DNA from 2 places in the Rubrivivax sp. JA1055 genome. Region 2 is predicted to be linked to the other one. Evidence: riboswitches for the same ligand, from Rfam matches in the RefSeq annotation. Region 2 holds a riboswitch; the other holds the start of a gene.

Region 1 (7,471 bases), on a different contig from region 2:
CGACGACGACGACACGTCCGGGTGTCGGCTGGACGACGCGGTTGCCGGCGCAGCCGGCCAGCGCCAGCGTGCCGCCGGCCAGCCCCGCGCCCAGCAGGCGGCGGCGCGAGAGGGCGAAACGATCGGGTTGCTGCATCGTGTCGCTCCTAGCGGGCGTCGGCCGGCCGGGCCGGCTGCGCCGCGAACCAGTGCGCCGCCAGCCGCAGCTGCTCGTCGCTGTAGCCGCGCAGGATCTGCGCCATGATCGTCGACGGCTGCGCGCCGCTGCGGTAGTCGGCGATCGACTGCAGGATGCGCTCGGCCGGCTGGCCCGCCAGCGACTTGATCGCCGTGCGCGAGTGGCCGTCGGTGCCGTGGCAGTTGGCGCAGGTGGCGGCGACCGAGCGCGCGGCCAGCGCCTCGTCGGCCCGCAGGTCGGCGGCGGCCGGCAGCGCCAGGCTCGCGGCGCCCAGCGCGACCAGCATCGGTCGCATCGGCGATCTCATGTCGTTGTCCTCCGATCGTGGTGGGGTGGTGGGTTCAGCCGCAGCGTTCGATGCGCCGGCGCTGCAGCGCCAGGCCTGCGAAGCCGCCGAGGACCATAGCCGAGACGGCGATGGCGCTATGCGCGGAAAGCGTCGATAGACCTGCGATTCCTTGCCCGACGGTGCAGCCCAGCGCGGTGACGCCGCCGGTGCCCATCAGGACCGCGCCGACGAGATGGCCGGCCGTGTCCTCGGTGCCGGCGAAACCCTGCCAGCGAAAGCTGCGTGTGGCCAGCGCGACCGCGGCCGAGCCGGCGACGATGCCGGCGGCGCTGCAGATGCCGATCGTCAGCGTCTTGCGGCTGTCGCTGAAGAACAGCAGCCAGTCCAGGCCCCAGGCCAGCGGCGCGACCAGGCTCAGCGACTCCATGCGCCGCGAGTTCGTCGCCAGGAAGGCCGGCTCCAGCGTCTCGGGGTGTTCGGGCACGAAACCCAGCCGGCCCGACAGCCACCAGGCGGCGACCACCAGCACCCCGATCGCGGCGCCGCCGGCGACCTCGCGGCCGCGGCCTTCGGGCCGTGCCAGCACCCAGGCCAGCAGCGCCGCGGCCACCGCCGCGCCGAGCCAGGGGGCGAGCGTCTGCAGCGGCAGGCCGGTGGCGGCGGCCAGCGCACCGGCCGCGTCCTGGCCGGCCGGCAGCTCGAAGCCGACGCGGTCGACGCTGGCCACGCGCAGCACCGCGCTGACGCCCTTCATCGCCGCGAAGCCGCTGGCGCCGACGACGAGCACGACGACCAGCGACTTCAGGCTGCCGCCGCCCAGGCGCACCAGGTTGCGTGCCGCGCAGCCCGACGCCAGCACCATGCCCAGGCCGAACATCGCGCCACCGACGATCGCCGACAGCCAGCCCACGCGTGTGCCGCCGTACAGGCTGTCGGCCGCACGCACCCAGCCCAGGCCCACCATCAGGTGAAAGCCCAGCACCGCGACGGCGACGGCGGCGACCCAGGCCCGCAGCCGGGTGCGGTCGCCGAAGGCGAAGACGTCGGCCAGCGCACCCATCGTGCAGAAGTGGGTGCGCTGCGAGATGGCGCCGAAGGCCGCGCCGATGACGAAGGCGCCGGCCAGCAGCAGGCGCAGGTGGGCCTCGAGTTCTTCCGCGGTGGGCATGTCGGCATTGTCGCGGCGGCTGCCGGCCGTCCCGGCGCACGGCTTGTGCGCGATGCGCATGTGCTTCTGCGCCAGGCAAGGAAGACGGTCGAGGCGTTCGCTTGATTGTCATCAAGGAATCGCGCAACGTGCCCCGGCGCTGCCGTGGCCTTGCCTATCATGCGCCCCGTTGGTGCTCGTCCCCGGCGTCTGCCGGGACAGTTCAACGGGAATCAGGAAGGGGCGACACGGTGTCGCCGGTTCGCCCCCAACCTGAGCTGCCCCCGCAACGGTAAGCGGTCGGAGCCCTCGCAGGCTTCCGCTCGTGTCGAATCCACTGGGTCAAGCGCCTGGGAAGGGCACACGGGTCGCGCCGCCAGCCCGGATACCGGCCAACGTGGGGGTGCGTGCGCCTGCGGCGCGGGCACCGTACAGCGGCGGCTGCGGGGAGGTGGTCGGCCGCGCCGACTCTGACTTTTTTCATGTCGACTTCCGTCCCGGGCTTGAACGCCCCGCTGCGCGCCTGCGCTCTCGCCACCCGTCTCGCCGTCGCCGCCGCCGTCGCGCCGGCGGCCTTCGCCCAGGCCGGCGAAGACCCGATCGTCATCACCGCCAGCCGTCTCGAAGAGCGTCTGTCGCAGACGCTGGCCGACGTCTCGCTCGTCGACCGCGCGGCGATCGAGCGCAGCGGCGCGAGCAGCGTCGCCGACCTGCTCGCCCGCCTGCCCGGCATCGAGATCAGCCGCAACGGCGGCCCCGGCGGCAGCACCAGCGTCTACATCCGCGGCGGCGAGACGCGCCACACCGCGGTCTACGTCGACGGCGTGCGCGTCGACTCGCAGAGCACCGGCGGCGCCGCCTGGGAGCAGATCGCGCTGGACCGCATCGAACGCGTCGAGGTGCTGCGTGGTCCGGCGGCCGCGGTCTACGGCTCGGACGCCGTCGGCGGCGTGGTGCAGGTCTTCACCCGCCGCGGCCAGGGCGCGCTGCGCGCCAGCGGCGGCCTGGGCTGGGGCAGCCGCGGCAGCCGGCTCGCCGACGCCGGGCTCTCGGGCTCGGACGGGCGCCTGGACTACGCGCTGTCGGCCGGCTGGAGCGACAGCAACGGCTTCGATGCGCGCGACGGCCAGAATCCCGACACCGACGGCTGGCGCCGCGGTTCGCTGCAGGCCCGCGTGGGCTGGCAGCTCGCGCCGGAGCACCGTGTCGAGGCCTCGATGACCGACAGCCACCTGAACGCCCGCTACGACGGCAGCTCGACGCGCGACGACCGCTCGCATCACGAACTGCGCACCACCGCGCTGTCCTGGCGCGGCCAGTGGAACGAGCAGGCGCTGAGCAGCGCCCGGCTGTCCGAGTCGCGCAGCCTCTACGAGACCGAGCCCAGCATCTACCAGACGCGCACGCGCTTGCGCGACCTGACGCTGCAGCACGAGCAGCAGTTGCGGCCCGGCCAGCGGGTCTCGCTGACGCTGGAGCGGCGCGAGGACCGCCTGGACAACCTGGCCTCGGCCACGGCCGTGCGGCTGCAGGACGAACGTTCGCAGGACGGCGTCGCGCTGGGCTGGCGCGGCGAGTTCGGCGTGCATTCGCTGCAGGCCCACGCCCGCCACGACGACGACAGCGAGTTCGGCGGCAAGGGCACCGGCAGCCTGGCCTGGGGCTGGCGCTTCGCGCCGGCCTGGCGCCTGACGGCGTCGGCCGCGACCTCGTTCCGCGCGCCGACGCTGTACCAGCGCTTCAGCGACTACGGCGTCCCGAACCTGGTGCCCGAGAGCGGCCGCAACCTCGAGATCGGCCTGCGCCGCAGCGCCGGCGAGCACGAGATCGGCCTCGTCGCCTGGCGCAACAAGGTCGAGGACCTGATCGTCTTCGGCGCCGCCGGTGCCTGCGTGTCGGCCAGAGGCTGCTACGAGAACGTCGGCCAGGCGAGCTACGAGGGGCTGACGCTGTCCGGCCGCACGCGCGTCGGCGCCGTCGCGCTGCGCGCCTCGGCGGACTTCCACGACCCGAGGAACGAGGCCACCGACAAGCTGATCGCCCGCCGTGCGCGCCGCCTGGCGACGCTGGGCGCGGACACCGTGCTCGCCGGCTGGCGCCTCGGCGCCGAGGTCCAGGCCGCCGGCGAACGCTGGGACGACGCCGCCAACACCCGGCGCCTGGGCGGCTACGGCCTCGTCAACCTGAGCGCCGAGACCACGCTCGGCAAGGGCCTGACGCTGCAGGCGCGCCTCGACAACGCGGGCGACAAGGACTACGCGCTCGCGCGCAGCTACAACGTCGCCGGCCGCAGCGCGCTCGTCGTGCTGCGCTGGGCGGTCTGAGCGCGGGGACCGGGACGATGGCCGCCGTCGTGCTCGTCGCCGCCCCGGCCTCCGGCCAGGGCAAGACCACCGTCGCCTGCGCGCTGGCGCGGCTGCACGCGCGCCGCGGCGCGCGCGTGCGGGCCTTCAAGTGCGGCCCCGACTTCCTCGATCCCCAATGGCTGGCGCTGGCCAGCGGCGCCAGCGTCGACACGCTGGACCTGTGGATCAACGGCGAAGCCGACTGCGCGGCGCGTCTGGCACAGGCGGCGGCCGAGGCCGAGCTCGTCGTCGTCGAGGGCGTGATGGGCCTGTACGACGGCGAGCCCAGCGCGGCCGACCTGGCGCAGCGTTTCGGCCTGCCGGTGCTGGCGGTCATCGACGCGGCGAAGATGGCCGCCACCTTCGGCGCCCTCGTGCACGGGCTGCGCAGCTGGCGCGAGCTGCGCTGGGCCGGTGTGCTGGCCAACCGCGTCGGCGGCGCGCGCCACGCGACGATGCTGCAGGCGGCGCTGCCGCCCGAGGCCGGCTGGGCCGGCGCGCTGCCGGCCGACGGCCGCTTCGCGCTGCCGGAGCGCCATCTCGGCCTGAGCGCCGCCGGCGAGCTGCCCGATGCGCTGGCCCGGCTCGACGCCGCCGCCGACGCGCTGGCCTCGACACCGCTGGGCGCGCGGGCCCTGGCCGACTGGCCGCAGTGGGTGCCGCCGCCGGTCGCCGCGCCGGCCGCGCCGCACCGCCGGCTCGACGGCCGGCGCATCGCCGTCGCGCACGACGCGGCGTTCGCGTTCGTCTATCCGGCGAATCTGCAGACCCTGCACGCGCTCGGCGCCGAGACGGTGTTCTTCTCGCCGCTGGCCGGCGACGCGCTGCCCGACTGCGACGCCGTCTGGCTGCCCGGCGGCTACCCGGAGCTGCACGCCGAGGCGCTGGCCGCCCGCCGCGACCTGGCGGCGCAACTCGCGGCGCACCTGGCGGCCGACCGCCCGGTCTGGGCCGAGTGCGGCGGCATGATGGCGCTGGCCGAGACCCTCGTCGACGGCCAGGGCCGCGAGCACCGCCTCTGGGGCCTGCTGCCCGGTCGCGCGGTGCTCGGCCAGCGTGTCGCCGCGCTGGGCCCGCACCGCCTCGTCTTCGGCCGTGGCGAGCTGCGCGGCCACAGCTTCCACTGGTCGCGCTTCGAGACCGGGCTGGTGGCCGCCCTGCACACCGAACCGGCGCGTGCCGGCGCCGGCCTGCCGCTGCCGCCGGGCGAGCCGGTGTACGAACTCGGCGCGCTGAAGGCGAGCTGGTTCCACCCGTGGTTCGCCTCGTCGCCCGAACTGACGGCGCGGCTGTTCTCGCCGGGAGCGCTCGCATGATCCGGCGCCTGCTGATCCTGCTGGCGGCGCTGGCGCTGGCGGCCGGGGCGGCCGCGGCGCCGGTCGTCGTGCGCGACGCACGCGGCACCGAGCTGCGGCTGCAGGCGCCGCCGCAGCGCATCGTCTCGCTGCTGCCGTCGCTGACCGAGACGGTCTGGGTGCTCGGGGCCGGCGACCGGCTGGTCGGCGTCGACCGTTTCTCCAACTGGCCGCCGGCGCTGGCGGCGCTGCCGCGTGTCGGCGGCATGGAGGACGCGATCATCGAGGCGGTGGTCGCGCTGCGGCCCGACCTGGTGCTGGCGTCCGATCGTTCACGCGCCAGCGACCGGCTCGAGGCGCTGGGCCTGCGCGTGCTGCGTGTGCACGCCGAGCGCCATGACGACATGGTCGAGGCGATGCGCACGCTGGGCCAGGCGCTCGGCCGGCGTGCCGAGGCCGAGCGCCTGCTCGTGCGGCTGGACCGGGAACTGGCCGCCGCGGCGGCGCGTGTGCCGGCGGCGCTGCGCGGCCGGCGCGTGTACTTCGAGATCCACGGCGGCAGCTGGGGCGCCGGCGCCGGGTCCTTCGTCGGCGACACGCTGGCCCGGCTGGGCCTGGTGAACGTCGTGCCGGCCGAGCTCGGGCCCTTTCCGCGGCTCAACCCGGAGTTCGTCGTGCGCGCCGACCCCGACCTGCTGCTGATGCAGCAGCGCGACGTCGCCGGGCTGGCCGCGCGGCCGGGCTGGGCGGCGATGTCGGCGGTGCGCGGCGGCCGCGTCTGCGGTTTCGCCCCGGAGCGCTTCGAGCTGCTGATCCGCCCCGGCCCGCGCCTGGGCGAAGGCGCCGCGGCGATCGTCGACTGTCTGCAGCGCCTGGCCTCCGAGCCCGCGGCCACGACACGATGAACACGGCCCTCGTCCTCGCCGCCGCGCTGCTGCTGGCCTGGTGGATCGACCGGCGCTTCGGCGAGCCGCGCGACGCCTGGCACCCGGTGGCTTGGCTGGGCCACGCGATCATGCCGCTGCACCGCCGGCTGCCGACGCTGGCGCCGCGCGCCGCGCTGCTGGCCGGCACGCTGGCCTGGTGGGCGGTGGTCGGCGGCGTCGCGGCGCTGGCCTGGGCGCTGCAGGCGGCGCTGTTCATGCTGCCGGCCTGGGCCGCGGTGCCGCTGCTGGCGCTGGCGCTCAAGCCCTCGTTCGCCTGGCGCATGCTGCGCGACGAGGTTGCCGGCGTCGATGCCGCGTTCGCCAACGGCGGCCTGCCGGCGGCACGGCAGCGGCTGCGCAGCCTGTGCAGCCGCGACGTCGAGCAGCTCGACGCGCGCGAGGTCCGCGAGACGGCGATCGAGACCCTGGCCGAGAACCTCAACGACTCGTTCGTCGCGCCGCTGTTCTGGTTCTGCGTCGCCGGTCTGCCGGGCGCCTGGGCCTGGCGCGCGGTCAACACGCTGGACGCGATGTGGGGCTACCGCGGCCGCTGGGAATGGGCCGGCAAGTGGTCGGCGCGTGCCGACGATCTGCTCGGCTGGCTGCCGGCGCGGCTGACCGCGGCCCTGCTGTGGCGGCCGTCGCTGGGCTGGGCGCCGCTGGCGCGCGAAGCCGCGCGCACGCCGTCGCCCAACGGCGGCTGGCCGATGGGCGCGATGGCGCTGCGCCTGGGGGTACGCCTGGGCAAACCGGGCGTCTACACGCTCAACGATCAGGGAGCCGAGGCCGACACGACGGCGCTGGCGCGGGCGCTGGCGTTCGCCGGCCAGGCCGCCGGCGCCGCGCTGGCCGTGGCGCTGCTGTGGCTGCTGCTGGAGTTTGCATGGACCGCCTGAGGACCTTGCCGGAGCCCGACCGGGTGCACGGCGGCCCCGACCGCCACGGGCCCGCGCCCTGGGACTTCTCGACCTGCGCCAACGCCGTCGGCCCTTGTCCGGCCGCCGTCTCGGCCTTGCAGCGTGTCGACCCGACACGCTACCCCGACCCCGGTTACCACGCGCTGCGCGAGCGCCTGGCCGACTGGCACCGTGTCGAGCCCGCGCGCATAGTGCTGGCGGCCAGCGCGAGCGAGTTCATCCAGCGCGTCACCGTCGTCGGTGCGCGCCTGGCGCCGGGTGCCGTGGCGCTGCCGGCGCATGCCTACGGCGACTACGCGGCCGCGGCGCGCGCCGCGGGGCGTGGCGTCACCACCGGCTCCGACGCCACGCTGCGCTGGATCGGCGAGCCCTCG
Region 2 (7,471 bases):
CGACCGACGGTTTGGCCAGCGCTGCCTCGGGATATCGCACGCGCCCACCGATCGCCGCGACGCGCGCTTCCAGTCCCAGCGCGAAGACGATCTCGATGTTGCTCGGGAAGATCGCGACGATGCGCTGTGGCGGCGCCGCCAGCCGCAGGGTTCGCCCCAGCGCGTCGGTGACGCTGCGCGGCCAGGTGCCTGCGGCTGCCGCCTCGCGCCCGGCGCAGCACAACGCCGCGCCGGCCAGCAGCGCACGCCGCGCGGGCGACGAGGGCCCGCTCACCACTGCGCCTTCAGCCGCAGGAACAGGCTGCGCGGTGTGCCGAAGCAGCCTGCTTCCTGCGACGAGAAGTCGTCGGCGATGTACTCGACGTCGGCGAGGTTGTCGACGCCGGCCTGCACCGACAGCCGCGGCGTCGCCTGCCAGGTGACGGCCGTCGCCAGCAGCGTGTACGACGGCAGGATCTGCGAGTGCTCGATGTTGTCGCGCAGCGGACGGCGGCCGACGTGGTTGGCGCTGCCCGTCCACTGCCAGTCGCCTTGCGACCAGGCGAGGCCGGCGCCGGCGATGAGGCGCGCCGACATGCGCATGCGGTTGCCGGCGTAGTTCGGCCCCGGGTTGCCGGCGCTGTCATAGGTCGGGAAGTCGCGCAGCCGCGCGTCCTGCCAGGTGTAGTGGGCGTAACCCGACCAGGCCGCCGACAGCCGCGCGCGCAGCAGCGTCTCCAGCCCGCGCACGCGCGAGCTGGCATTGGTGAAGATGAAGCTGTCGGGCCCGGTGCGAAACGATCGCTGGCCGTCGGTCTTGTCGGCCTGGAACAGCGCCACCTGGTAGCTCCAGCGGTCGTCGAGCGCGCGGCCCTTGGCGCCGATCTCGACGCTGCGCGTGACTTCCGGGCGCAGCAGCGCCGGCACGACGACACCCGAGCGCGTGTTCAGCGCCACGGCCTGCGGCCGGAAGCCTTCGGCCCAGTTGGCGAACAGCGCGTTCTCGCTCGCCGCCGAGGCCGCGTAGCGCCAGTCGGCGCCCAGCCGCGGGCTGGTGCGGCTGGCCTCCTGGCGCGCCTGCACGGCGGTGCCGCTGCGCTGCAGCGTCTGCTCGAAGCGGTCGTGGCGCAGGCCGGCGCTGAGGCTCAGCGCGCCGATGTCGATGCGGTCCTGCAGGTACAGGCTGCGCACGCGCTGGTCGAAGCGCGAGTCGGTCACCGGGCCGCGGATGCCGCGCGGATCGCTGCCGACGTTGCTGACCGGCGTGTCGTAGTCGGGGCCGCGATAGGTCGGTGCGCCGCTGAACGACGGCGAGGCCTGGTCCTGCCAGCCGGACTCGAGGTTCAGCCCGAGCTGCAGCGCGTGCCGTGTCACACCGAGTTCGGCCTTGGCGTTCAGCGTGAACTCGTGGAACAGCCCGCGGTCCTGGGTGTCGGTCTCCGACCAGCCCTTGGTGACGGCGGCCGGCGGCGGCACGATGGTGATGCCGCCCTGGAACAGGCGGTCGTAGCGCGCCATGCTGCTCAGGTGCTCGAAGCTGATCGCCGGCGTCAGCCGCACGCGGTTGCGCCAGGCCAGGCTCAGGTACTCGCCGTCGACGTGCGCGCCGGGGATGCCGTAGTTGTCCTCCGGGGCTATGCCGAACATCGGATGGCCGTCCTTCAGCGGCACGATCGAGCCGCGTTTGGCGTTCACCTGGCTGGAAAAGAGCTGCACGCTGCTGGCCCAGTCGCGGGTCATCGCCAGCTCGCCGCCGACGCTGGCCGTGGCCTGGTCGCGCGGCGTGCCGTCCTGGAAGCCGTCGACGCGGCTGTAGGCGGCGCCCACCGACAGATGGCCGCGTTCGCCGTCCCAGCGCTGGCGCAGGCCGAGGTCGCGGCGGCCGAAGCTGCCCAGCGTCGCGCGCGCGCTGCCGCCTTCGGCCTCGGGTTCGATGAACATCTGCACGACGCCGCCGATCGCGTTGCGGCCGTACAGCGCCGAAGCCGGGCCCTTGATGAACTCGATGCGCTCCAGCAGGTCGGGCGCGACCAGCGTCAGGTCGGCGTTGCCCTGCAGCAGGCGCAGCGGCACGCCGTCGATCAGCACCAGCACGTCCTGGGTGTCGCGCAGGCCGCGGGTCTCGAACCGCGTGAAGTAGTTGCCCTGGGTGCCGTGCTGCAGCCCGGGCACCGCGCGCAGCGCGTCTTCCAGCGTGCGCGCGCCGACGGCGTCCATCTCGTCGCGGCCGACGGCGTAGGTGCTGAACGGCAGATCCAGCGGGTCTTCGGCGACGCGTGTCGCGGTGACGACGCGGCGCTCGGCGGTGATCTGCACCGTCTCGACGGCCTCGCTCTGGGCCTGGGCGGCGGCCGGCAGCAGCAGCGCCAGCACGGCAGGGCGCCAGTGGCGCGACGGTGATCTTTCCTGTGGCTTCATCTTCATCGTCTCTTCTTCTGGAGGGAGGGAAACAGGGTCAGTCGCGGTGCCAGAGCAGCACCGCGCTGCGTTTGGCGCAGCCCAGGCGCAGGCCGCGGCGGCCGGGCCGCGCCGAGGCGGCGACCTGGGCCAGCACCTGCGGCCGGCGTTCGTCGCCGGGCAGCAGACGCAGGCGCTCGAAGACGTGCGCCTGGGCCGCGGCCAGCGACTCGAAACACACCTCGTAGCGCCAGTCGGCGAAGTGCAGCGCCTGCGGCGCGCGTGTGGGGCCCAGTGCGGCGAGCACACGTTCGACGACCGGGCGCGTGTCGGCGCCGTGCAGTTCGGGCGTCAGCACGCCGGCCAGGCAGAAAGTCGCCGGCCCGGCCTGCGCCGGCACGACCCAGGCCATGCAGCGGCGCCAGCGTGTGGCCATCGCGTCGTGGAAGGCGGCGGGTTCACGCTGCGCCGGCGGCAGGTGCGCGGCCAGCAGCGTGTCGGCGGCGACGGCGGGCTCGAGCTGCGTCCAGTCGACGGGCGACAGCTCCAGACGGATGCCGCGCACGGCCAGCGCCGGTCGCCGCGCGAGCAGCCGGCGCTGCATCTCGGGCTGCGGTTCGACGGCGTGCCAGCGCGCGCCGGGCGCGAGCATGCGGCGGCTGAGCACGCCGCTGCCGGCACCGATGTCGAGCAGATCGGGCAGCGAGCGCGGCAGCAGCGGCAGCACGGCGCGGGCGTAACCCGAGCGCACGATGGTGTGCGCGTAGAACGCGGCTTCGGCCTCGCCCCAGGCGCAGGGCGTGGCGGCGTCGGGCCGGAGTTCCGGCGCGTTGGAAGACATGGGAATACCGGCGTACGCGCCCTGGCCGCTTCCCCGCAGCCTGGCGCCTTACGGCCTGCCGCTCGCGCGGCACGCCACCTCGTTGGCCGGTATCCGGGCTGGCGGAGACGACCCGTGTGTCCTTCCCAGGAGACGACTCCCAGTGGCTTCGACACGAGCTGGGGCCGGTGAGGCCCCGTCCGCTTACCGTTGCGGGGGCAGCTCAGGTTGGGGGCACGAGGCCCCTCCCTGATTCCCGTTGAACTGCATCCACCGGAGGGTGGGCGCGAGCACCAACGGCCGGCATCATAACCAGCGCCGCCGGCGGCCCCGCCGCGAGACCTGACCTGTATCATGCGCCGCGTTGGTGCTCGCCGAGGCTTTCCGCCGAGGCAGTTCAACGGGAATCAGGAAGGGCGAGGCCGTCACGGCGCGAGCCCCAACCTGAGCTGCCCCCGCAACGGTAAGCGGACGGAAAGACGGCTTCGTGCCGGCTCTTCCGGCCCGTGACACGGCCACTGGGACGGCGGCGCGCCAGCGTCGCCACCGGGAAGGCGTCACGGACAGGTCCGCCAGCCCGGATACCGGCCAACGAGGTGGCGTGCCCGCGCGAGCGGCGCGCCGTGTAGCGCCAGCCGCGGGGAAGCGGCCGGGCGCGCCGAACCCGTCTCACGTTTTCCGAGCCGTCCCTTCCCAGCGCGTGCCGTGTCGCCGCGCCCGAGCCGTCGTGCGGCGGCGGGCCGCCGTCGTCGCGCCGTCTCGACCCAGGAGCACCCGATGCACATCGAACCCGGCGTCCTCGCCCAGACCAAGATCCTCGCCGCCAACGTCGCCGCCGGCGGCGTGCTGCTGGCGCACCTGCCGGCACTCGCCAAGCGCCCGGCGCTGTGGCTGCGCACGCTGCTCGCGGCGGTCTTCTTCTCGCTGTTCATGCAGTCCTTCCACATGGCCGTCGGCCCGTCGGAGCTGCACTTCATCGGCGCGATGCCGATCTACCTGCTGCTGGGTTACCTGCCGACGCTGTTCGGCTTCGCGCTCGGCCTCGCGCTGCAAGGCTTGCTGTTCGAGCCGCAGGACCTGCTGCACCTGGCGGTGAACACGCTGTCGCTGGTCGTGCCGCTGACCGCCGTGCACTTCGGCATCGGCCGCCGCCTGTCGGCCGCGCAGGTCAGCGAGGCGCGTGTCGCCACCGTGCTGCGTCTGGACGCCGCCTACTACGCCGGCGTCACGGCGATGGTCGGCTTCTGGCTGGCCATCGGCCAGGAAGCGACGCCGCTGGCCGACTGGGCGCGTTTCGCTTCGTCCTACCTCGTGCTGGTGGCGCTGGAGCCGGTGTTCACGCTGCTGATCGTGCGCGCCGTGCGCCGCTGGCGCGAAGCCGGCTGGGCGCGCGCCTGCCTGGACGAGCGGCTCACCGCCGCCGCCTGACGGACGGCACCATGCAGATCGAAACGCCCCCGTTCGATCGCGACAAACCGCGCCCTCAGGGCGAACGCCGGGGGCTGGTGATCGTGCACACCGGGCCGGGCAAGGGCAAGAGCACCGCCGCCTTCGGCCTGGCGCTGCGCGCCCACGGCCGCGGCAAGGCGGTGAAGGTCTACCAGTTCATGAAAGTGCCCTCGGCGCGTTTCGGCGAGCACCGGCTGTTCGAGCAGCTGGGCATCCCGATCGAAGGCCTGGGCGACGGCTTCAGCTGGAAGAGCCGCGACCTGGGCCACTCCGCCGAGCTGGCGCGTGCCGGCTGGCACCGTGTGCGCGACACGGTGCTGTCGGGCGAGCACTTTCTCGTCGTGCTCGACGAGGTGATGGCGCCGCTGCGCTACGGCTGGATCCCGCTGGACGAGTTGCTGGCCTGCCTGCGCGCGCGCCCGCCGCAGGTCCACGTGCTGCTGACCGGGCGCGGCGCGCCGCCGGAGCTCATCGAAGCCGCCGACACCGTCACCGAGATGACCAAACTGAAACACCACTACGACGCCGGCGTGCCTGCACAGCGCGGCATCGAGGACTGAACCCATGCACAAGATCCCCGCGACCATCGTCACCGGCTTCCTCGGCGCCGGCAAGACGACGCTGCTGCGCCACCTGCTGACGAACGCCGGCGGCCGCCGCATCGCCGTCATCGTCAACGAGTTCGGCGAACTCGGCATCGACGGCGAACTGCTGCGCGGCTGCGGCATCGGCTGCGACGAAGAAGGCCGCGACGACGGCAACCTCGTCGAACTGGCCAACGGCTGCCTGTGCTGCACGGTGCAGGAGGAGTTCGCGCCGGTGATGGAGCGCCTGGCCGAGCGCCGCGAGCGCATCGACCACCTCGTCATCGAGACCTCGGGCCTGGCGCTGCCCAAGCCGCTGGTGCAGGCCTTCCAGTGGCCGACGCTGCGCCACGCCTTCACGGTCGACGCCGTCGTCACCGTCGTCGACGCGCCGGCGGTGGCCGAGGGCCGTTTCGCCGACGACCCGCAGGCCGTCGACCTGCAGCGCCGCGCCGACGACAACCTCGACCACGAGTCGCCGCTGGCCGAACTGTTCGAGGACCAGCTCGCCACCGCCGACCTCGTCGTGCTGAACAAGACCGACGCGCTCGACGCCGCGACGCTGGCGGCCGTCGAGGCCCAGGTGCGCGCCGGTGCGCCGGCGGCCGTCAAGCTGCTCGCCGCGCAGCACGGCCGCCTCGCGCCTGACGTGCTGCTGGGCCTGGGCCGCGCCGTCGAGGACACGATCGACGGCCGCCACACGCACCACGACGAAGAAGAGGACCATGACCACGACGAGTTCGACTCGGTCTCGCTGGCTGTCGAGGTGACGGACCGCGAGCGCCTGCTGCAGGCGCTGGCCGCGCTCGTCGCGCGCCACGAGATCTACCGCGCCAAGGGTTTCGTCGCGCTGCCGGGCGCGGCGATGCGCCTCGTCGTGCAAGGCGTCGGCGCGCGCCTGGGCAGCCACTTCGACCGTGCCTGGCGCGCGGGCGAGGCACGTGTCTCGCGCCTGGTGCTGATCGGCGCCGGGCTCGACGCGGCCGTGCTGCAGGCCGAGCTGCAGCAGGCGCTGGCCGCCGGCTGATGCACCTGCTGTCGACACGCGCCGCCGGCCTCGTCGACGACGAGGGCCGCGGCGTCGTGCGCCTGGCGCAGACGCCGGGCGAGATCGTCGTGCTCAGCGCCGCCGACAGCACGCTGGCGCTGCTGGCCGACACCGCCGCGGCGCTGCCGGCCGGCTTTCCGAGCGTCCGCCTGGCCAACCTGATGGCGCTGCGCCAGCCAGCCTCGGTGGACCTCTACGTCGACGAGGTGCTGCAGCACGCGCGTGCGGTCGTCGTCGACCACCTCGGCAACGCAGCCGACTGGGCCTACCTCGTCGAGCAGGCCGGGCGCACCGCGCGTCGGCGCGGCCAGTGGCTGGCGCTGTTCTCGGGCGACTTCGGCGAAGACCCGCAGCTGCTGGCGCGCTCCACCGCCGCGGCCGACGACTGCCGCCTGCTCTGGCGCTGCCTGCGCGACGGCGGGCCGGCGCAGGCCGAGGCCTTCTTCGCGCTGATCGCGCACGCCGCCTTCGGCCGCGGCGAACGCCCGGCGCCGCCCGAGCCGCTGCCCTGCGCGCTCCCTTATGTGCCGCGCGACGCCGCCGCCTGGCCGGCGCGCCCGGCCGGCGCGCCGGTGGCGCTGCTGGTCTTCTACCGGGCGCATCTGCAGTCCGGCAACACGGCGGTCTTCGACGCCCAGCTCGCGGCGCTGGCCGCGGCCGGGCTGGAGCCGCTGGCGCTGGCCGTCGACACGCTGAAGAACGCCGAGAGCCTGGCGCTGCTGCGCGCGCTGGCGGCGCGCCACGCGGTCGACGTCGTGCTCAACGCGACGGCGTTTGCGCTCGGCGGCGCCGGCGCCGGTTTCGAGCCGCTGGCCGGCGACGCGCCGGTGCTGCAGCTGCTGCTGGCCGGCAGCACCCGCGAACGCTGGGCCGAAGACCCGCACGGCCTGGCGCCGCGCGACCTGGCGATGCAGGTCGTGCTGCCCGAGGTCGACGGCCGCATCGCGACGCGTGCGATCAGCTTCAAGGGCGTGGCCTGGCGCTGCGAGCGCACCGAGATCGACGTCGTGCGCTACCAGCCCGAACCCGGGCGCATGGCGTTCGTCGCCGAGCTGGCGTGGCGCTGGTGCCGGCTGCGCCACGTGCCGCCGGCCGACCAGCGCCTGGCGCTGGTGCTGGCCAACTACCCGAACGACGACGCCCGCCTGGCCAACGGCGTCGGCCTGGACACGCCGGCCTCGACGCGGCTGATCC

What was found. A riboswitch is a leader RNA that binds a small molecule or an ion and turns the genes downstream of it on or off. The one in region 2 is predicted to bind cobalamin.
Region 1: another riboswitch for cobalamin. It lies ahead of LOC65_RS13160 (TonB-dependent receptor domain-containing protein); the one in region 2 lies ahead of LOC65_RS06955 (energy-coupling factor ABC transporter permease).

What each region holds. Positions count from the first base shown of each region.
Region 1 covers NZ_JAJKFP010000006.1:808,470-815,940, reverse strand. The annotation lists gene LOC65_RS13175 (NAD(P)/FAD-dependent oxidoreductase) at 1-136, opposite strand, end outside; gene LOC65_RS13170 (cytochrome c) at 147-473, opposite strand; gene LOC65_RS13165 (YeeE/YedE family protein) at 520-1,635, opposite strand; cobalamin riboswitch at 1,789-2,026, shown strand; gene LOC65_RS13160 (TonB-dependent receptor domain-containing protein) at 2,097-3,938, shown strand; gene LOC65_RS13155 (cobyrinate a,c-diamide synthase) at 3,956-5,275, shown strand; gene LOC65_RS13150 (ABC transporter substrate-binding protein) at 5,272-6,159, shown strand; gene cbiB (adenosylcobinamide-phosphate synthase CbiB) at 6,156-7,076, shown strand; gene LOC65_RS13140 (aminotransferase class I/II-fold pyridoxal phosphate-dependent enzyme) at 7,064-7,471, shown strand, end outside.
Region 2 covers NZ_JAJKFP010000005.1:46,712-54,182, reverse strand. The annotation lists gene LOC65_RS06970 (ABC transporter substrate-binding protein) at 1-274, opposite strand, end outside; gene LOC65_RS06965 (TonB-dependent receptor) at 271-2,403, opposite strand; gene LOC65_RS06960 (class I SAM-dependent methyltransferase) at 2,435-3,217, opposite strand; cobalamin riboswitch at 3,284-3,509, opposite strand; cobalamin riboswitch at 3,545-3,804, shown strand; gene LOC65_RS06955 (energy-coupling factor ABC transporter permease) at 3,974-4,624, shown strand; gene cobO (cob(I)yrinic acid a,c-diamide adenosyltransferase) at 4,636-5,205, shown strand; gene cobW (cobalamin biosynthesis protein CobW) at 5,210-6,256, shown strand; partial or broken gene cobN (cobaltochelatase subunit CobN) at 6,256-7,471, shown strand, end outside.